3 linked regions of the Dinghuibacter silviterrae genome follow. The main gene of each other region encodes a partner of the protein of the gene in region 3 in a complex. Links are inferred from orthologs where the notes say so. Each region holds a gene or a part of one and is shown on either strand. Other genes may lie near its edges. The genes, in order: EDB95_RS18870, accC and accD.

Region 1 (6,784 bases), 1.6 Mb from region 3 along the record:
CATCACGTCGATGGCCTTATCGGGCAGAAGCCGGTCGGTGATGTAGCGGTCGCTCAGCTTGACGCAGGCTTCCACGGCATCGGCCGCGTATTCCACGTTGTGGAACTCTTCGTATTTGGGTTTGATGTTGTTCAGGATCTGGATGGTTTCGTCCACGGTGGGCGGATCGACCATGACCTTCTGGAACCGGCGGTCGAGGGCACCGTCCTTTTCGATGTACATACGGTACTCGTCCAAAGTGGAGGCGCCGATGCACTGGAGCTCACCCCTGGCCAGGGCGGGCTTGAAGATGTTGGAAGCGTCCAGCGAACCGCTCGCACCCCCGGCACCGACGATGGTGTGGATCTCGTCGATGAACAGGATCACGTCCCGGTTCTTTTCCAGCTCGTTCATGATCGCCTTCATGCGTTCTTCGAACTGGCCTCTGTACTTCGTCCCTGCCACCAGGGCGGCGAGGTCGAGGGAAATGACGCGTTTGTCAAAAAGCACCCGGCTGACCTTCCTTTGGACGATCCTAAGGGCAAGGCCTTCCACGATGGCGGTTTTACCCACACCGGGTTCACCGATCAGGATGGGGTTGTTCTTCTTGCGGCGGGAGAGGATCTGGGAAACCCTTTCGATCTCCTCCTCACGGCCGACGATAGGGTCCAGCGAACCCGTTTCCGCCAGGCGCGTGATGTCCCGTCCGAAATTGTCCAGGACCGGGGTCTTGCTTTTCGCATTACCGGCGGCCTTTGCCCTTTGCCCGGCGTAGCGCGACTTTTCGTCTTCGAATTCTTCTTCCGCCGGGTCATCCGCATACTCCGACCGGGGATTCGCATTGGATTGTACCATCCCAAGCTCGTTGCGGAACACATCATAGTCCACGTCGAACTGGTTCAGGATCTGGGTCGCAATGTTTTCGCGGTTCTTGAGGATCGACAGCATCAGGTGTTCGGTCTCGACCTGCGGGCTTTTGAGGGCCTTGGCTTCGAGCACGGTCACCCGGATGACCTTTTCAGCCTGCTTGGTGAGCGGTAGGCTGTTGATATTGGCGATGTTCTTGCCGGTTTTATCCTTTACAGCGAGTTCGATTTCCTTACGAAGTTCATAGAGGTCGACGTTAAGGGTCTTCAATATCTTCACTGCCGTATTATCACCCTCCCGGATCAGTCCCAACACAAGGTGTTCGGTACCGATGAAATCATTTCCCAGCCGCAAAGCCTCCTCCCTGCTAAATGAAATGATCTCTTTTACCTGCGCTGAAAAATTATGGTCCATTTTTATAGGTTTGATTTTTCGTGTCTTTACAATAATAACAAATATTTTTGACTAGCGTTAGGCGGTTGTTCCGCACATTCTGTTAATAAGTAGTTTATTAGCGTTATGAATTGGAAAGAAGTCAAAATTGATACCAAAGAGAAATTTCATGTTATAACGCCTTTCGGGCCGGATCTCCCTGCTAATTTGACAGATAAGATACGGAATATGATGCATGAATTCCTTGAAAATCCCGTTAAAAACGTTGTATTTAACGCTGAGAACGTGGAATCCATGGCCGACGACGTGGCTGACTGCCTGGCTGCCCTGCAAGCCGCTTTTCAGGCGCATCATGCCTCTTTTGTCACGTGTTGTCTCCAGCCCGCGGTCAGGCAGCAACTGGCCTCCCGGGACCTGTTAGACCTGCTCAACGTCACACCGACAGAAAGCGAAGCCTGGGACATCGTACAGATGGAAGAGATCGAAAGGGAGATATTTGGGAACGAAACGGAGGACTAACACAGTATGCAGGGCGTCACAATTTTGGGGAATAATTCGGCGGTTCCGGCATTCGACCGGCACCCTACAGCCCAGGTCCTTACCGCACGGGACCACCTGTACCTCATCGATTGCGGGGAAGGGACTCAAATACAAATAATCCACTATAAGATTCGGCGCTCGAAGATCCATCGCATCTTTATCTCCCACCTGCACGGCGACCACTACTTTGGGTTGATCGGCCTGATCAACAGCATGGGGCTTCTTGGACGCATACAACCCCTGCACATCCACGGCCCCGAGCCACTCTGGCAAATCCTGCAACTGCAACTAAGAGAAGCAGATACGCATTTGCCTTTCGATCTGCAGTTTCACCCGCTGCCCGAAGAAGGCTTTGTTGCGGAAGACAAGAATACCACGGTGCACTGTTTCCGCACCAATCACCGGATTGCCTGCTGGGGCTTTTTATTCGAGGAGAAACAACCGACCAGGACCGAACGGGCGGCCGGCAGGGACAGGGGCATGTCTTATGCATTTTGCGCCGACACGAAGTATGACTTAAGCCTGGTAGAGAAGATCAAGGGCGCCGACTGGGTGTACCACGAGACGACCTACCTGGATGACCTCAGGGCCAATGCTGAGATGCGCTACCACAGCACTACCCGCCAGGCGGCGGAGATCGCGCGCCTGGCGGGGGCCGGGAACCTCCTCATCGGGCATTTCAGCAGCAAGTATGCAGACCTGGAACCCTTCCTGGAGGAGGCACAAGAGGTGTTTCCGCGCACTTATCTGGCGCTGGAAGGAACAACTTTTCTGTTTAAATAAGTCGTCTGTTTCGGAAAGTCATCGGTCCAACCCGCCACCGTCAGGTGGAATGTCGTATCACTGTTGACGGTCACTTTCCGGTTGTCCATCGGCTTGCCGTCGCCCATACACTCGACGGTTTCCTTGGTTCCCCGCGTCACCTTGATCTCGTACATATTGGCGGGTACATTCTCCGCCGTCATCGTCCACTTCCCGGTAGCGTCCTTGACAAACTGGGAATTCGGATCGTTAGGAGTCCACTGATTATATTCCCCCATGAGGTACATGGCGTCATCGGGGTGTTTGGGCGGGATCGCGTCCAGGACGAGTTTTACGGTATACTGCGCCCGTACTGTGATACAGAGGAAGGCGGCGACCACGAACAAAGAAACTTTTTGGAGCATAGATAGGGTTTTGTGGGAAAAAGTACGTCTTTTCTCACGATTCCCCAAGCGCCGCTGCATAAGCACGGACCTGTTCCATCAACGGCTCGCTCAAAGGCACGAGCGGCAGCCTGAGCACGTTCTTGATGACTTTGTATTCGGCCAGGAATGCCTTTACACCCGCGGGGTTGTTCTCGGCAAAAAGCAGGTTGATGCCTTCGACAAGTTTTGCCAGCAACGGCTGGGCTTTGTCATAATCTTCGTCAAGCGCATACCGGATCATCCTGGAGAAAATCCCCGGCCAGGAATTGGCGGCCACGCTGATCACGCCTTCCATGCCACAGGCAATCAGGGGGAGCGCCAGGTGGTCGTCACCCGAGACGACAAGGAAGTCCGCGGGCCGGTCCCGGAGGATCTCCATACACTGCACCATATTCCCGCTGGCCTCCTTGATACCGGCGATACCCGGTACCTCCCGGGCAAGGCGAATCGTGGTCGCGGCGCTTATATTGGACCCGGTCCGGCCGGGTACGTTATAGAGGATAACCGGCTTGGGGGAAGCGGCGGCGATGGCTTTATAGTGCTGAAAAATGCCCTCCTGGGATGGCTTGCTGTAATATGGACTGTTGCTGAGTACGGCCACGGTTCCCTCCAGGGGCAGGGTTTCCAGGTCACGGATCACCGAAGCGGTGTTGTTTCCCCCGACCCCGGCGACGACCGGCACCCTTCCGGCTGCTTTTTCGACCACGAATGCCAGCACCTTCCGTTTCTCTTCGGCGGTCAACACCGGGGGTTCGCCCGTGGTGCCCAAGGCGACCAGGTATTCCACCCCGCCTTTGATCACGTACTCGATAAGACCGGCCAGCGATCCATAATCTACCTGTTGGTCCTCGCCAAAAGGAGTGACCAGTGCGACTCCCGTCCCACGCAGCAATGTCCTTAACATAACCTATTGATTTCTAAGAAATTTCTTCAAAAAAGCCCATTTGGCTGAACTTGTTGATCCGTTGTTCGATCCGTTCTTCGGGGGTCATCTGTTTAAGTTCCCCCAGGGCTTGGACCAGGTGGTCCTTCAGGATGGATGCGGCCATGTCGTAATCCCAGTGGGCGCCGCCATCGGGTTCAGGGATCACCCCGTCGACCAGGCCGAACCGGGACATGTCCTGGGAGGTGAGTTTGAGCTCCTCGGCAGCCTTTTCCTTTTGCTCCCAGCTCCGCCACAGGATGGAGCTGCAGTTTTCGGGAGATATGACGGTGTACCAGGTATTCTCCATCATAAAGACCCGGTCGCCCACACCGATACCCAAGGCTCCCCCGCTGGCGCCTTCGCCGATGATGACACAAATCACCGGTACCCGGAGCCGCATCATTTCGAAGATATTTTTGGCGATCGCCTCCCCCTGTCCCCTTTCTTCCGCTTCGGGACCGGGATAGGCACCGGGGGTATCGATCAGGGTGACAACGGGTTTATTGAACTTCTCGGCCAGTTTCATCAGCCGGAGCGCCTTGCGATAGCCCTCGGGGTTGGCCATGCCGAAGTTGCGCAACTGGCGCATCTTCGTATTGATCCCCTTTTGGTGCCCGATGAACATGACGGTCTCCCCGTTCAGTTGTCCGAAACCGCCCACCATCGCCTTGTCGTCCCGCACATTCCGGTCCCCATGGAGTTCGATGAAATGGGTGGTCATGCGCTTGATATAGGCGGCGGTATAGGGACGTTCGGGGTGGCGGCTGAGCTGCACCCGTTGCCAACTGGTCAGATGGGAGGTCATCTCCTTCCGTCTCTCCTGGACCTGGTTCTCCAATTGCTCCAAAGAAGCCCTGTAGTCCACCTTCTGGTTCTTCTCCGCCATGTGCTTCAACTGCGCGATCTGGTCGTAGAGCTCTTTGATCGGTTTCTCAAATTCCAGGAATTGTCGATTTTGTGTGGTAGCCATATCCGGGTTGAAAGGTAAAATGGGGTGTAAATATAGGCATTTAGCCCTTCCGCCGCGCAAACTCCTTCCGATACGCGATCCGCATAATCAACACAAAGAGAACAGGCACGAAGAAAATCGCCAACCCCGTGGCCGCCAACATCCCCCCCAACACCGTGATCCCGATGGTCTGCCGGGACACCGCGCCCGCGCCGGTCGCCAACACCAGGGGCATCACCCCCAGGATAAACGCCAGCGACGTCATCAGGATCGGCCGGAGCCGGACCCTGACCGCGTCGAGGGTCGCCTGTATCAACTCCATCCCGCTGTCCACCCGCTCCTTGGCGAATTCCACGATCAGGATGGCATTTTTCGCGGCCAGGCCGATCAGGGTCACCAAACCGATCTGGGCATAGACGCTGTTGGAGATCGCCGGTTTGCAGACCAGGGCGATGATGGCGCCAAAGGCCCCGATGGGTACAGCCATCAGCACCGAGAAGGGCACCGACCAGCTTTCGTACAATGCAGCTAAGAAAAGGAAGACGAAGACAATGGAGATGGCAAAAATATAGGTCCCGCTGGATCCTTGCGTGACTTCCTGCCGGCTGAGACCGGAAAATTCATACCCGTAGCCAACGGGCAGGGTCTGGTCGGCCACCTCTTTCAGGGCCTGGATGGCCTGGCCGCTGCTAAAGCCGGGTTTGGCCGTGCCGTCGACTTCCGCGCAGCGGAAAAGGTTGAAGTGGGTGATGAGGGGCGCGCTTTCGACGACCCTGCTGCTGATGACGGTGCTGAGCGGGATCATCGCGCCCTCGTTGTTGCGGACGTAATAGTTCCCCATCTCGGCGATGTTGTCGCGGTACGTCGTGTCGGCCTGGGCCACGACGTGAAACGTCCGTCCGTAAAGGGTCAGGTCGTTGACGTACTGGCTCCCCATCATGGTTTGCATGGCGGTGAATACGTCCGACACGGCAATGCCCAGTTGTTTGCATTTTTCCCGGTTGACCGTGACCTGGTAACCGGGTGTACGGGCGGTAAAGAACGAGAACGCCCGCCCGATTTCGGGACGTTTGTTGACAGCGGCCAGGTAGTTCTGGAGCACTTTTGAGAATTCCTGTATGTCGCCGTTCCCCGACTTTTGCTCCAGCATAAAGGTAAAACCCGCCGAAGCGCCCAACCCGGGGATGGCCGGGGGTTGGATGACAACGACGTTGGCTTCCTTCGCCACCATGCTGAACTTCCGCTGGAGGTCGGCGACGATGGCGTCGCTTTTCAGGGAGTCGGCCTTCCGCTGGTCCCAGGGTTTGAGCTGGCAAAAGATCGTGCCGCTGTTGGACTTGGCCGCACCCGTCAATACGTTGTATCCCCCCAGGGCCGCAAAATGCGCGACCGCATTGGAGTCCGCCGCCAGCACCTTTTGCATCCTGAGCAGGGTTTGGAGACTTCGGACGGTGGATGTGGCCTCCTGCAGCTCAAACGTGATATACACACGGCCCTCGTCTTCCTGGGGGATGAACCCGGTGGGCTTGGCCTTGAACAAAAGAGCGGTGACGATGAAAATGCCGATCAGCAGGGCCACTATCACCGGCCAGACCTTAATGGCGCGACGGACGATCAGGGTATACCGGATGGTGAACCGGTTAAAGGACCGGTTGAACCAGTAAAAGAATTTGTTGATTCCTGTGGAGTCTTTGGCAATGTGCATAGGCTTCAGGATCAACAGGCAAAGGGCGGGCGTCAGGGACAGGGCCACAAAAGCGGAGATCACCACCGAGACCGCGATGGTAATGGCGAACTGCTGGTACATCCGTCCTACGATGCCCGGTGTAAAGCCAACGGGGACGAATACCGCGGCTAAGATAAGGGCGATGGCCACGACAGGACCGGAGATGTCCTTCATCGCATGGATGGTGGCGTCCCTGGGGCTGAGGTGTTGTTCGTCCA
Region 2 (7,019 bases), on a different replicon or contig from region 3:
CAAAGCCGCCCGCTCCGAAAGAACCCAGATGTTTGCCGAGGACAGGAGGGCATTTCTCCGGAGCTTTTGGCCCGGGTTCCTGTTCAACCTGGGGTTGTACATCACCCTGACCGCCATGCGGGACCTCCGGGATAATTTCGAGGTCGAAATATGGCAGGGATTGTATGGTCACCCGGTGGCGCCCTCCGTCTATGCCCAGATCGACACCCCCGTGTCCATCGCCGTTCTTTTGTGCGTGGGCGCCCTGGTCTATATCCGGAGCAACCGCCAGGCCTTCCGGCTCTCGCACCTGCTGATCGTGCTGGGCTTCCTGTCGATCGGGGCGGGTTCCTACCTCTTCTATATCCATGCCATCACGCCCTTTGTCCTGATGTACTTTGCGGCCTTCGGCCTATACCTCGCCTACATCCCCTACCAGGTCATTTTCTTCGAACGCCTGATCGCGGTATTCCGGATCAAGGGGAACATCGGTTTCCTGATCTATGCCGCCGACTCCATCGGCTACGCCGGGAGCGTGGGGGTGCTGTTGTATAAAGAGTTTGGGAAACACGCCCTTAGCTGGGGGTCGTTCTTCACGTGGTCGCTGACCGTGGTGGCGATCATCGGGCTCGGGTGCATCGGGTTGTCTTATCGCTACTTCACGCAGAAGATGCGCGGCGAGGCGCCGCCCCAACCCGCCGGGGGCCTGGCAGCGGCCTAGCGCCCGAACAACGCGGTAATACTTTCTTCGGCGTACCCCGCCGCCGACGTCATCCCCTTCCCGCCTATGGCGGTCCGGATATGGATACACCCCTCCAGGTCCTCCTCGACGATGTCCCGTTCCTTGTGCTGCGGATAAAAGCCCGCCCATACCCGGTCCAGGTTGCGGACGTCAAACGAAACGATCCGGGACGCCTCGCGGAGCATCAGCTCGTTGATGTGGCTGTTGATGGAAAAACCCAGGTCGTCCGCCTCCATGGCCCCCGCATACTCGTGCGAGTCACCGATGATGATGCTGCCGTCGTCCGCCTGTTTGAAAAGGATATGAATCCCCCATTGTTTGAGCTCCCGGAGGTGTTCCGGCACGGAGAGCCCGGCAAAAGAAGGACATTGTTCAAAAGATTCGTAGCGGCGGATCGTCAGACCCGTCAGGACGTTGCCGTGAAGCGCTACCGAAGGCATGGGCCTGGTCCGCATCATCTGGAGTTTGCTGACCACGATGCCACTGCGCTCAAACAACTGTGGGAACAGCAGCTTAAATTCTCCGCCGTTGCACACAATTGCTTTAGCGGCAAAGATCGTTTCCCCCGCGTTCGTTACCACGGCGACCCCGTCCCCGCTGGGCCGGCAGTCCACTGCGGTGGTCAGCGTACGGTACGTAAACCTGGGGAACGACTCCTGCATAAAATCGAGCAGCCGGTAGATCATGGCTTCCGGTGCCACGCTGACTTCTTCGGGGAAAAAAAGCCCTTCCCGGCAATACCCGGCTTGCAGCGCGGGCCAGCGTTCCAGGCAGGCCGCGGGGCTCAGCATCGAAACGGGATACGCGCGGCCGGTCATGACCTCGTGCAGCTCGTGTAAGAGCTGTTGTTCCTCCGGGTCCGACGCGATATACACCGTCCCGCCGGGGCGTACGGTAATGTCCGCGCGTTCCTGGATAAACCGGTACCATTCGAGGCTGCGGCGGCCGTAGTCGAACCAGCGGCCGGCCATCCCGCTCGGGACCACCTGGCCAAAATTGCGGACGGTGGCCTGTACCGGGTAGCGGTCTTTTTCCAGGAGGGTCACCGACAAGCCCCGCCTCAAGGCATGAAAAGCATGAAACGTACCCAGTACCCCGGCGCCAACGACGAGGAGGTCATGTTTATCAGGCATAAACTTAATTGACGCTTTCGAGGATAGGGATGAGTTCCTCCATGTGGTCGATGATATGGGTCGGGTGGTATTTCCGCAACTCCTCCCGGGTAAAGGCACCCGTGGTCACCCCTATGGAGAACAAACAACCCGCGTTGAGCCCTTCGTTGATGTCCACCTCGGTATCCCCGATCTTGACGACTTGACGGGGGTCCGAAATACCGGCCTCGTCCATCATCTTTTGGATCATAAAGGGTGCGGGACGCCCGGAGGGAACCTCGTCGCTCGCAACAATATAGTCGACTTTGCCTTCCTTTTCCCACCCCAGACGGTCGACGATCGCGGTGGCGATGTCTTTTGAAAAACCCGTATCCAGGCCGATTTTGACACCCTTTTCTTTCAGGTAGGAGAAGACCCTGTCCACACCCGGCAGGGGTTCGACACCCTGGCCGGTTTTGTAATAGTTGATCATCAGCTCCACAAAACGGTCGTGGATCGAATGGATGAGCCCCTCGCTGATCTTCGCGGGGTTGGGTTCGTATTTGTCCAACAGCATACGAATGGCCACCGGCTTTTTATACCCCATCAGGGGGTTTACTTCTTCTTTGGCGATGGTATACCCATGCTCCCCCATAGCCTGGGCAAAAGCAATGGCGACATTTCCCCCGTCCAGCACCGTGGTACCGGCAATATCGAATACGACCAATTGTACCTTATTCATGGCACAAATGTATAGTATAATTAAACTTTTGGACCTTAAAAAGATGTTATTTCTCCATGAAAAAGTAGACGACGAGCATGAGGGCATCGTCCTCCCCCACATTTTTGGGGTTGTGGGGTTCCCGGGCATCGAAGTAGATGGAGTCACCAGGTCCGAGCATGTATTTTTTGTCGCCTATAGTATACTCCACTTCCCCGGAGATGACGTATTTGTATTCGAAGGCGTCCGTACGAACGGGGGCCCGCCGGGAATTTTTTTGCAACCGGAGCAGGACAATGTCGATGTGCCGGTCCTGGACGTGGGTGGCCATGATGCGCTGGTAGACGAACCCGCGGGCGTTTTCCTTTTGAAACTCCTGGTAATCCTGCTTTTTGCGGACCACCACCTTATCCTCTTCCCCGTTTTCCCCTTGCAGCTCGTCAAAAAAGGCATTCAGATCGATGTTCAGGGAGCGGATGATGCTCAGCAACACCGTGAGGGAAGGGACGGTCCGGTTGTTCTCGATCTGGGAAATAAAACCCTTGGTAACCCCCGCTTTGTCTGCAAGCTCCTGGATGGTGATGTGGCGTTCCTTGCGTTTTTCCTTGATCTTGTTGCTGATCTGGAGAATGACGTCTTTTTGCATGGCAAAATAAAAGTAACAAAAAAGCCGGCTCCAAAGGGCCGGCTTTTGTTAATTCGCTAATGACGGGTGCGCCCGGGGCGCTATTGCAACACGAAAGTTTCCAGGAATTTGGTCGTAAAGTTTCCTTTCCGGAAGTCTTCGTTCCGCATGAGCTGCTGGTGGAACGGTATGGTTGTCTTGACGCCCTCGATGACGTATTCGCTGAGCGCGCGGCTCATGGTGTCGATCGCCTCTTCCCGGGTCCGGGCCACGGCGATGATCTTCCCGATCATGGAGTCGTAGTAAGGAGGGATGACATACCCGGCATAGATGTGGGAATCCACACGCACCCCGTGCCCGCCCGGCTGGTGCAGGACGGTAATCTTGCCGGGGGACGGACGGAAGTCGTTGTAGGGATCTTCCGCGTTGATCCGGCATTCGATGGCGTGCATTTCGGGGATATAGTTGCGCCCGCTGATGGGTACACCGGCCGCGATCTTGATCTGTTCCTTGATCAGGTCGTAGTTGATGACTTCCTCGGTCACGCAGTGCTCCACCTGGATCCGCGTGTTCATCTCCATGAAGTAGAAGTTGCGGTGTTTGTCCACGAGGAATTCGATGGTGCCCACGCTCTCGTAGTTGATGGCGGAAGCCGCCTTGATGGCTGCCTCCCCCATTTTCTCCCGGAGCTCCGGTGTCATGAACGGGGAAGGGGATTCCTCCACCAGTTTCTGGTGGCGGCGCTGGATGGAACAGTCGCGCTCGCTAAGGTGACACACCTTGCCGTACTGGTCGCCGGCAACCTGGATTTCGATATGCCGGGGTTCTTCCACGAACTTCTCCATGTAGATCCCGTCGTTCTTAAACGAAGCCAGGGCCTCGGCCTTGGCCGTATTGTACGCCCTTTCGAGCTCACTGTCTTCCCATACGACGCGCATCCCTTTACCACCGCCGCCGGCGGTAGCCTTGATGATCACCGGGTAGCCCATGTCGTGTGCAATGGACCTGGCCTGATCAAGGCTCTCCAGGAGACCGTCGCTCCCGGGGATGACCGGCACGCCGGCCTTGATCATGGTTTCTTTGGCGGTGATCTTATCCCCCATCGACCGGATCATCGCCGGGGTGGGTCCGATAAATTTGATCCCGTGTTCCGTACAGATCTCTGCAAAACGGGCGTTTTCCGCCAGGAATCCGTACCCCGGATGAACGGCGTCCGCATTGGTGATCTCCGCGGCGGCCATCAGGCGGGTGATGTTCAAATAGGAGTCGGAGCTGGCAGGTTTTCCTATACACACGGCCTCGTCCGCAAAACGGACGTGCAAACTATCTTTATCCGCGGTGGAATATACGGCTACGGTCTTAATGCCCATTTCCCGGCACGTCCTGATGACCCGTAACGCGATTTCCCCACGATTTGCAATCAATACTTTTTTAAACATCAGCTTCAGATTAGGGTTCGACCAGGAATAGCGGTTGGTCGTATTCCACGGGAGAGGCGTCTTCGACAAGGATCTTTACGATCTTCCCGCTGACCTCGCTCTCGATCTCGTTGAACAATTTCATGGCCTCGATGATGCACACGACCTTGCCCGGGTTTACCTCGTCGCCTGCTTCCACGAAGTTCGGCTTGTCCGGAGAGGACTTACGGTAGAAGGTGCCGATCATGGGGCTTTTGATGGTGATGAGGTTGTCCGATTTCGGCGCCGGCGCCGGTGCGGGCGCGGGGCGTGCTGCCGTTTCAACCGGCGCGGGTGCCGCAGGGAGCACCTGGACGGGTGCAGGAGCTGCTACTACGGTATGAACCTGGTCTTCCTTTTGCTTGATCGTTATCTTAAAGTCCTTTTCTTCAACGCTGATCTCACCAATGTTCGATTTGTTGATGATCTTGATGAGCTCCTGAATTTGTTTGAAATCCATGGGTTTGTGTGTTTTGGGTTTTAAAGGGCCCCTGTAGGGGGCGGACCGCAGGCGATCAAAGATCGCCGAAGGTCGGGCGGCCTATTCTTTGACGCGCTCGATATATTCACCGGTCTTGGTATTGACGCGGATCAACTCCCCCTCGTCCACGAAAAGCGGTACCATCACCGTGGCCCCCGTCTCGACGGTAGCCGGTTTCAGGGTACGGGTGGCCGTATCCCCTTTCACCCCCGGTTCTGCATAGGTCACCCGGACGACGATCTTGTCGGGGAGTTCCACGCCCATGGGCTGTTCGGTTTCCCCGTTGATCAGCACGGCCACTTCCTGGCCGTCCCTTAGGAACTGGGGCGCGTCCACCAGATTTTCCCCCATGACGATCTGTTCGAAGGTCTCGTTGTCCATGAAATTGTACCCGGAATCGTCTTTATAAAGGAACTGAAAAGCCTTTTTTTCTACCCTTACCGGGAAGATCGTGTCCCCGGAGTTCCACGTGTGTTCGATGGTGCGTGCATTGTCCACGCCCTTGAGCTTTGCCCAAACCTTTGCCGCAGCACGGGCCGTTTTGTTTTGACCAAATTCGACCACGGAATACAACCCGCCGTCCAATTTTATGATCAAACCCGTCCTGATGTCCGAAGTATTTGCCATAGTTAAAGTTTACAAAAAAAGGGTATTTAGTGCGCAAATATATATAGATCACAAAATACCACCTCTTTTTTGTTAATTGCAGAATGAAGAAAAACCTATACCTGCTGGCCCTGGCTGCCAGTCTGTTGATGGCCGTTCCCGGTAAAAGCCAGCAAACATCGCCCCAGCAGCCCCAGGAGCCCCAGTTGCCCTATCAATCCGACAAAACCCTTCCATCATTCAATATCCTGGAAGTGGACAGCACCACCATTTTCAATACCAAAAAGCTGCCGTCGGGCAAACCCATCGTGCTGATGTATTTCAGCCCTGATTGTGAACACTGCCAGCACCAGACGGAGGCGATCCTGAGTAAAATGGATTCCCTCAAAGGCGTCCGGTTCGTGATGCTCACTTCGCTGCCCTTCGACAAAATGAAGAATTTCTACTTCTATTATAAACTGGCGGACTATAAGAACATCACCATGGGCCGGGACTACGAGTTTTTCTTTTCCCGTCACTATGGCTCTCAATATGTGCCCTACCTGGCCATATATGACCGCCACAAGAAACTGGTAAAGGTTTTCGACGGCGGGACCACGGTGACCAACCTGATTCAACTGGTAACCCAGGACTAGGGCAGGAACCGGGCCCTTAGGGCTGGCGTGGGGATCATGCACGCCTCCCGCTTCCCAAACCACCGGTAGCGGTTGCGCGCAATCCAGTCGTAGACCCAATCCCGGAGCCCCCTGGGCAGGACCTTCGCCACAGCGGTCCACCGCCAGCCCAGTATCCAAAGTGTTTCGAGGACCGCGTCGGAACGGCTATATAGTTTTCCTCTATCGACTAAAAATACAGACCCTCCCTGCTCGGGGAGGGTCTCTTTTATGCCCAGCTCGGTGAGTATTTTTTTGGCACTTTCCCCCTGTAACGGGGCGAACAGGAATATCTTACCCTTGTCGTGTCTGATCACGAATTGAACGGAGCGGTTGCAAAGATTGCAAACCCCGTCAAACAACAAGAGGGGTCCCTGCTCCATACGATCAACCCATGTTGTGGAAAACCTTGCTGACGTCGTCGTCCTGCTCCAGCTTATCGATCAACTTGGACACTTCCTCCGCCTGGAGGTCCGTCACCGGTACGGTCACCGACGGGATCCATTCGTTCTCCGCGCTGATGGGCGTAATCCCCTTGTCTTCCAGCGCTTTCTGCAGCTTGCCGAAGTCGGCAAAGGCGCACCGGAGGACCAGGATGGGTTCGTCGTTCTCGCCGGTGCTCTCGCCCAGCTCGTCCAGACCGAAATCGATCAACTCCAGCTCC
Region 3 (6,812 bases):
GATCCCAAATCCAAGGTGCTTTATTTCTCCGCCAATCCAAACGGGGAAGCCGAAAGTGTGGCCATCCTGCTCAGCCCGAACTCACCCGCCCGCAATAAGAACCTGGAATTCTTTTTCGAAGAGCTGGAGATCAAGGGCCGCAACGTGATGGGCAACCAGGTCACCAAGTACGGGGTCAAGAGCGTAAAGCTCAAGGAAGCCGGCAAGTCCACCCTGTCCGCCCGCAAGCTTTGGTACGACGACACCTTTGGGCGTCTCAGCCTTGAAGAAAAGGGCCGCTATCTTGGCAGCTTCGACACCGAAGACCGCATCCTCGTCGTCTACAACGACGGCTACTACGAGATCGCCAGCCAGGAACCCACCCAGCGCTTCGAGCCCGAAAAGGTCATCTTTATCGGCAAATTCAACCCCGAGGCCACCATTACCGCCGTCTATCTCGACGCCGAAAAGGCCCAATACAACGTCAAACGGTTCAAGATCGAAACCACCACGCTCAACAGCAAATTCCTCTTCATCAAGGAAGGCGAAGGCAACGAGGTGGCGCTCGTCACCACGGCGGAAAGCCCCGTGGTGCTGATCCAGACCGGCAAGAAAACCGACCCCCATGTCGAGAAGATCAAGATCGCCGGTTTTGTCGACGTCATGGGCTGGAGGGCCCTCGGCAACAAGCTGGTCGATAAGAAGGGCGTGACGCTGTTGTGGGACCAGCGGTCGACGAAGTCGGACGATATCCAGGCGGAACTCTTTTAAAGATGGCGGCCCGGCGGTTTTCGCCGGGCCGCCATCTTTATCGCTTCAGGTAACGCTGCATTTCCCGCTGGCTGTCCTTCGCCTTCAGCGTCTCGCGCTTGTCGTGCAGCTTTTTCCCCTTGGCCAGGCCAATCTCCATCTTGGCGAGGCTTTTGTCGTTAAAGAAGATTTTCAGGGGAACCAGGGTGTATCCCTTCTCCTTTATCTTCGCCTGGATCTTATCCAGTTCCCTTTTGTGTAGCAGGAGCTTCCTATCCCGGGTGGCGATGTGGTTGTTGTCGGTACCAAAAGTATATTCGGCGATATAAAGGCTTTTGATCCACAGCTCGCCCTTGTGGAAAAGGCAATAGCTGTCGTTAAAGCTGACTTTTCCCTCCCGGATGGACTTTACCTCGGTCCCCGCAAGGACCATGCCCGCGGTATAGGTATCCTCGATAAAGAATTCATGATAGGCGCCCCGGTTCGAAATCGTGCTCATGGGCGCAAAGGTCCTAATTATTCGGGAATTTCCCAGATTGCGTATATCCGGGTGGCCTTGTTGAAGGCGCCCGCATAAGAATGCCCGCATATCCGGAAGTGCTGCACGGGGCTTCGGGTCTTGCTTTCAGGGCTCACCACGTTCCAGAGGTTTTCCTCCGCATCGGCCGGTGCGGCTGCCCGCACGGGTTCCAGGGATTGGGGGTCCAGGGTAACCTTGGCAAAGCCCGAGTGGAAGTACATTTTCCCGGGGTAAAGGGGATGGTGTCTGTCGGTCGTCTGGGGATCCCATCCCGCGGCATGTTTTGGATGGACGCCAAAGACGAGTGGGTCGAAATCCCTGTCGGGCATGGGCGCACGATCGTCTGACAGGCCCAAATGTCCAAGGTAAAAGAAGGGGTTGCCCTGATCGTCGTACCGGCTCCAGGGATCGTACACGTATCCGAACGTCAGCACGTAACGCCCATCCTTATCATATCCGGCGGCCAGCCCGGCGCGGCTGGCGACGAGGTCCTGGTAAAATTGTTTTGCGGAATAGTCGTTGATGATGTCGTGCTTGCCCGATTGCCAGGAATTGTATTGGATGGGCGTTTGTGACAAAGACGACGCATTGGTTTCATTCAAGGCCACGTCCCCCAGCATATCCAGGCTGGGGATCTGGAAGATTCCGACGTCGGTTTGGGCCTTTTGTGTTTTTAAGACAAAAAACCTGTCACCTAAGATGCTGGCGCTAATGGAGAAGGGTTGGGTCGTGTCCATGTCGTTAAAGGCAGCCAGGGCCGACAACGCTTTGATATGCGCCTGGAACGTTTCGAGGTCCACGATCATGAACCATGGATCGGTGTTCCGGTGCTGGGCGACCAGCACCAGCTGACGCCCGCGTGTAAAGGCCAGCGTGGCCCCGGCATTGAGGTCGAGCCGTTGGGCACTCCCTTCAGGAACATAGTGCACATAGCCCATGGCCAACGCCGGTTGCTTTATCTTATCCAACACGATGCTGTCAAGCAGAATGTCCCCTCCCGGACCTTGCCTTTCGAAATACAACGCGTGTCCATACCGTGAGGACGACAAGAGGTAAGGTTTGCCCTCGCTATCCAGGAAAAAGCCCATGCGGATCGAGCTTTGGGCGGGATTCAGGATAGGGACTTCTTCGGTCGTATGGGATGAAAAATCGATCACTTTGTCGTAGAGTGTTTCCTCCCGTCTTGGCGATTGTATGGTAAAATAATGGTGATAGACATTCCCCCTGACGGCTGTGCCCAACCGGCAGGCCCGGTCCAGGAAAAACATATTGGAAGCGGGATCCCCTTTCTCTGTAAACTGATGAAGGACCTGACACTGGCTGTCCAGGAGGATGTATTGTTGCTGCTGCCCCATGTCCAGGGCAAGACAGGAAGCGCCGCCGGAAGCGGGTGTCACTAAACGGGCGGACACGATGTCCGCGGCGTCCGGAACCGGGAAACGGAGAACAGTATCCTGGGCATGCAAAAACGCGCTGCCCAGCAAGCAAAGGGTGAACAGGAAAGCCTTCATTATGCAGGGTATAGCTAGTGCGCGAACAACATCAGCGCCTCAGCAATCCGCTCCTTCATCACCTTGCGGTCCACGATGAAATCCAGGAAGCCGTGTTCCAGGACGAACTCGCTTCGTTGAAAACCTTCGGGAAGTTCCTTGCGGATCGTTTCCTTGATGACCCGGGGGCCCGCAAAGCCGATCAGGGCGCCGGGTTCCGCGATGTTAAGGTCGCCCATCATTGCAAACGAGGCGGTGACGCCCCCAAAGGTGGGATCCGTCATCAGGGAGATGTAGGGGAGCTTTGCTTCCGCCAGCTGGGTCAGCTTACCGATGGTTTTGGCCATTTGCATCAGGGAAAAAGCGCTTTCCATCATACGGGCGCCCCCGGATTTGGAGATGATCAGCAGCGGAAGACGGTGGTGCAGGCAGTAATCCACGGAACGGGCGATCTTTTCCCCCATCACGCTGCCCAGGGAGCCCCCGATGAACTCGAAGTCCATACAGGCCACAACAATTCCTTCACACGCCATTTTGCCCGTGGCAACGCGTATGGAGTCCTTGAGGTCTGTTTTACGCCACACCTCCTCCAGGCGCTTGCTATAAGGTTTGAGGTCCGTAAAACCCAGGAAGTCCTTGGAGCGGATGTCCGCGAAAAGTTCTGTATATTCCTTGTTGTCGAACAACAGCTCGAAATATTCGGCGCTGCCGATGCGATGGTGGTAGTTGCATTGCGGACAAACGAACCAGCTTTCCCTCAGTTCGATCATCGTGCAGGTATACTTACACTGCGGACATTTCGTCCACAATCCCTCCGGCACTTCCTTTTTCTCTGCGGTGCTGGTCTGGATCCCCTTCTTGATCCGCTTAAACCATCGGGTCTTCGATTCTTCAGACTGGCCTTCCTCTCCGGTAAGGTTTACTTCGAAATCCTCCTCATGTTGGGACATCGCTAGCTCCTTTTTTAAACCGCTAATGTCGGGATTTTTCCTATGCGACGGTAACTTTTTTCTCTAAATACACATCTTGTACCGCCTGTATAATGTCGACACCCTCGTTGAAAGGCCGCTGGAAAGCCTTGCGTCCCATGATCATGCCCATCCCGCCGGCGCGTTTGTTGACGACGGCCGCAGTGACGGCTTCCGCCATGTCCGAGGCGCCCTTGGATTCCCCGCCGGAATTGATCAAGCCCACGCGCCCGCTGTAGCAGTTCAGCACCTGGTAACGGCAAAGATCGATGGGGTGGTCGGTGGTCAGTTTTTCGTACACCAACGGAGACGTTTTGCCGAATTTGAGCGCCAGGTAGCCGCCGTTGTTGGTGGGTAATTTTTGTTTGATGATGTCGGCCCGCAGCGTCACGCCAAGGTGGTTGGCCTGACCCGTGAGGTCCGCTGAGGTATGATAGTCGACGCCGTCCACCTTGAAGGCGGCGTTACGCGTATAACACCAGAGGATGGTCGCCATGCCCAGCTCGTGGGCCAGTTCGAAGGCTTCCCCGATCTCTTTGAGCTGACGGTCGCTCTCGGCACTGCCCCAATAAATGGTCGCGCCCACCGCAACGGCGCCCATGTTCCAGGCGCTGCGTACGGTCCCGAAAAGCGTTTGATCGTAACGGTTAGGGTAACTCAAAAATTCATTGTGGTTGATCTTCACCACAAAAGGGATGCGGTGCGCATACTTCCGGCTCATGATGCCCAACACGCCAAAGGTCGAGGCCACGGCGCTGCAACCCGCTTCCACGGCCAGCCGGATGATATTTTCCGGGTCGAAATACATCGGATTGGGGGCAAAGGCGGAACCGCCGCTGTGCTCTATGCCCTGGTCTACCGGGAAGATGGACAAATAGCCGCTCCCGCCCAGGCGGCCGTGGTCCAGCAGGATCTGGAGGCTGCGCAGGGTCTGGTTATTGCGGTCGCTGTTGGTCCAAATTCTTTCTACATGGTCGGGAGAAGGCAGGTGCAGACCTTCTTTTGGAACGGTTGTACACTTATGATCCAGCAGGTAGGCTGCTTTTTCTCCCAATAATTCTGAAATTTTAGAGAACGACATAGAGGGTGTTTTGTCCCCAAATATAGTATCTTAGCGACGCTTTTTTTTAATTGACAAAATTTGTAATACAACATGGCTAAGTACCGTGCCGGCGTCTTGTTCGGCGATGAATTAAGCGCGTTATACGAAGACGCAAAGACCGGCAAGTTCGCCTTGCCGGCCGTTAATGTGATCAGCACCAATACGATCAACGCCGTATTGGAAACCGCCGCCAAGGTGAATTCCCCGGTCATCATCCAGTTTAGTAACGGCGGAGCCCAGTTTGTGGCCGGCAAAGGTATGCCCAACGACCACCTTCAGGCCAATATCGCCGGAGCCATCAGCGGCGCCCTGCACGTACACAACGTCGCCCGCTACTACGGCGTACCCGTCGTCCTCCACACCGACCACGCCGCCAAAAAATGGCTGCCCTGGATCGACGGCCTGCTCAAAGCCGGTGAAGAATACAAACAAAAGAACGGGCAACCCCTGTTCAGCTCCCACATGCTGGACCTCAGCGAGGAGCCCCTCCACGAAAATATCGAGATCTCCACCGAATACTTCAAACGCATCAACGCCCTGGGCATGAGCCTGGAAATCGAACTCGGCGTGACCGGCGGTGAAGAAGACGGCGTTGACAACAGCGGCGTGGAAAACAGCAAGCTCTATACCCAACCCCAGGAAGTAGCCGAAGCCTACGAAGCCCTTTCCAAGATCGGCTCCCTCTTTACCGTGGCCGCCTCCTTCGGGAACGTCCACGGCGTCTACAGCCCCGGCAACGTCGAGCTGCGCCCCGACATCCTCCGCAACAGCCAGACCTACATCCAGGAACACTACAAGACCGGTGACAAACCTGTCTACTTCGTTTTCCACGGCGGCAGCGGCTCCCCCAAACACCAGATCACCGAAACCCTCGACTACGGCGTCATCAAAATGAACATCGACACCGACATGCAATGGGCGTTCTGGGAGGGGGTGCTCATGTACTACAAGAAGAATGAAGGCTATCTGCAGGGCCAGTTGGGTAACCCCGAAGGCGCGGAGAAGCCGAACAAAAAATACTATGACCCGCGCGTATGGCTGCGCAAGGGCGAGGAGAACTTCGTGAAGCGTTTGGAAGAGGCGTTCGGCGACCTGAACTGCGTCGGGCGGAACCTCTAGTCGTTGAAGCTCCCCGTCTGCTTCTGAATATACATCAGGTTCTTCTGGAGCGTCTGCTTGAGCTGCCGCTTGACCAACTGCCCCATGGACCTGCTCTTTTCGAAAACAGGCGCTTTAAAATACCGGGCCAGCTCCCCACGGAGCTGGCTCAATTTTTCGGGGCTGGAGATGGCGTCCGAGGCCATGATGTTGAACAGCTCCATCAACCGGAACCGCGACGCCACGACCCGGTACGCCATGATGGTCCGTTCCTCCACCTGGTATTGCTCGATGGAGCTGCGGTTCAGGTGTTTCATGACCAGCTCCACGTAGGGATTGTTCTCCTTGAAGAACTGCGGCAAATAGAGGTTCATCCTCCCCTCGTAAGACTGCTGGTCGAAGTCGATCGCCCGGATGCGATATTGATAGTCCTCGATGTCCGGGGTGATCCCCACCACAAAATTATACGACCGCATGTCCCCCAGCAGGCGCACGAAACAGCGCTCGTTGAACTTCACGAATTCCTTAGCCAGCCTGATCCGGTTCGTAAAAGGATCGTTCAGGTACTGCTGTATGAAAACGTCCCCCGGTATCCCCGGAATGTGCTCCTCCACCAGCGTCGTCCGGCTGGTGAGAAACGTGATCCGGTTCGGGGACAACAGGTGCTCCAGCTCCAACCCATAGATGCGGGAGGCGTCCGCCACCTTGATGTAATAATGGTCGTAGTTGTCGTTGTATTTATTGACGATCCGGATCCGGAAGGGCTGCGAGTTCCCAAACCGGCAAAAATCGATGCGCGCGACATTCAGATGCCCTGCAAAAGTAAGGTCTCCTTCCGTTTTTAATATTGCATAGATAAAAACCAGTTTTTCCGCCAGGTATTCCCACTCCCGAAGGTCATACGA

What was found.
Region 1: the proteins of accD (region 3) and EDB95_RS18870 are in contact, whole or in part, in a solved structure (PDB 8UXZ), measured with the Escherichia coli proteins. The link is inferred for Dinghuibacter silviterrae from one-to-one orthologs.
Region 2: the proteins of accD (region 3) and accC are in contact, whole or in part, in a solved structure (PDB 8UXZ), measured with the Escherichia coli proteins. The link is inferred for Dinghuibacter silviterrae from one-to-one orthologs.

What each region holds. Positions count from the first base shown.
Region 1 is NZ_SODV01000002.1:410,535-417,318, reverse strand. Bases 2,873-5,620 are described here. They hold EDB95_RS18870 (acetyl-CoA carboxylase carboxyltransferase subunit alpha), read right to left. Parts: upstream 4,862-5,620; coding sequence 3,884-4,861; downstream 2,873-3,883. Other genes in these bases: EDB95_RS18865 (efflux RND transporter permease subunit), read right to left, coding at 4,902-5,620; dapA (4-hydroxy-tetrahydrodipicolinate synthase), read right to left, coding at 2,980-3,870; EDB95_RS18880 (hypothetical protein), read right to left, coding at 2,873-2,945. Also shown: EDB95_RS18895 (ATP-dependent Clp protease ATP-binding subunit), read right to left, coding at 1-1,260; EDB95_RS18890 (anti-anti-sigma factor), read left to right, coding at 1,468-1,758; EDB95_RS18885 (ribonuclease Z), read left to right, coding at 1,765-2,562; more of EDB95_RS18880, read right to left, coding at 2,523-2,872; more of EDB95_RS18865, read right to left, coding at 5,621-6,784. UniProt on the Escherichia coli protein: Component of the acetyl coenzyme A carboxylase (ACC) complex. First, biotin carboxylase catalyzes the carboxylation of biotin on its carrier protein (BCCP) and then the CO(2) group is transferred by the carboxyltransferase to acetyl-CoA to form malonyl-CoA.
Region 2 is NZ_SODV01000001.1:1,834,042-1,841,060, reverse strand. What follows is about bases 2,464-5,446. They hold accC (acetyl-CoA carboxylase biotin carboxylase subunit), read right to left. Parts: upstream 4,667-5,446; coding sequence 3,260-4,666; downstream 2,464-3,259. Other genes in these bases: efp (elongation factor P), read right to left, coding at 5,157-5,446; accB (acetyl-CoA carboxylase biotin carboxyl carrier protein), read right to left, coding at 4,608-5,075; EDB95_RS08260 (helix-turn-helix domain-containing protein), read right to left, coding at 2,601-3,179; EDB95_RS08265 (HAD-IA family hydrolase), read right to left, coding at 2,464-2,554. Outside these bases: EDB95_RS08275 (DUF5690 family protein), read left to right, coding at 1-700; EDB95_RS08270 (TIGR03364 family FAD-dependent oxidoreductase), read right to left, coding at 697-1,854; more of EDB95_RS08265, read right to left, coding at 1,859-2,463; more of efp, read right to left, coding at 5,447-5,723; EDB95_RS08240 (TlpA family protein disulfide reductase), read left to right, coding at 5,807-6,337; EDB95_RS08235 (thiol-disulfide oxidoreductase DCC family protein), read right to left, coding at 6,334-6,738; EDB95_RS08230 (YebC/PmpR family DNA-binding transcriptional regulator), read right to left, coding at 6,743-7,019. UniProt on the Escherichia coli protein: This protein is a component of the acetyl coenzyme A carboxylase complex; first, biotin carboxylase catalyzes the carboxylation of the carrier protein and then the transcarboxylase transfers the carboxyl group to form malonyl-CoA.
Region 3 is NZ_SODV01000002.1:2,020,841-2,027,652, forward strand. What follows is about bases 1,733-4,508. They hold accD (acetyl-CoA carboxylase, carboxyltransferase subunit beta), read right to left. Parts: upstream 3,690-4,508; coding sequence 2,775-3,689; downstream 1,733-2,774. Other genes in these bases: EDB95_RS25475 (hypothetical protein), read right to left, coding at 1,733-2,760; EDB95_RS25485 (class I fructose-bisphosphate aldolase), read right to left, coding at 3,730-4,508. Outside these bases: EDB95_RS25465 (DNA gyrase/topoisomerase IV subunit A), read left to right, coding at 1-750; SsrA-binding protein SmpB, read right to left, coding at 788-1,228; more of EDB95_RS25475, read right to left, coding at 1,246-1,732; more of EDB95_RS25485, read right to left, coding at 4,509-4,788; fbaA (class II fructose-bisphosphate aldolase), read left to right, coding at 4,861-5,928; EDB95_RS25495 (hypothetical protein), read right to left, coding at 5,925-6,812.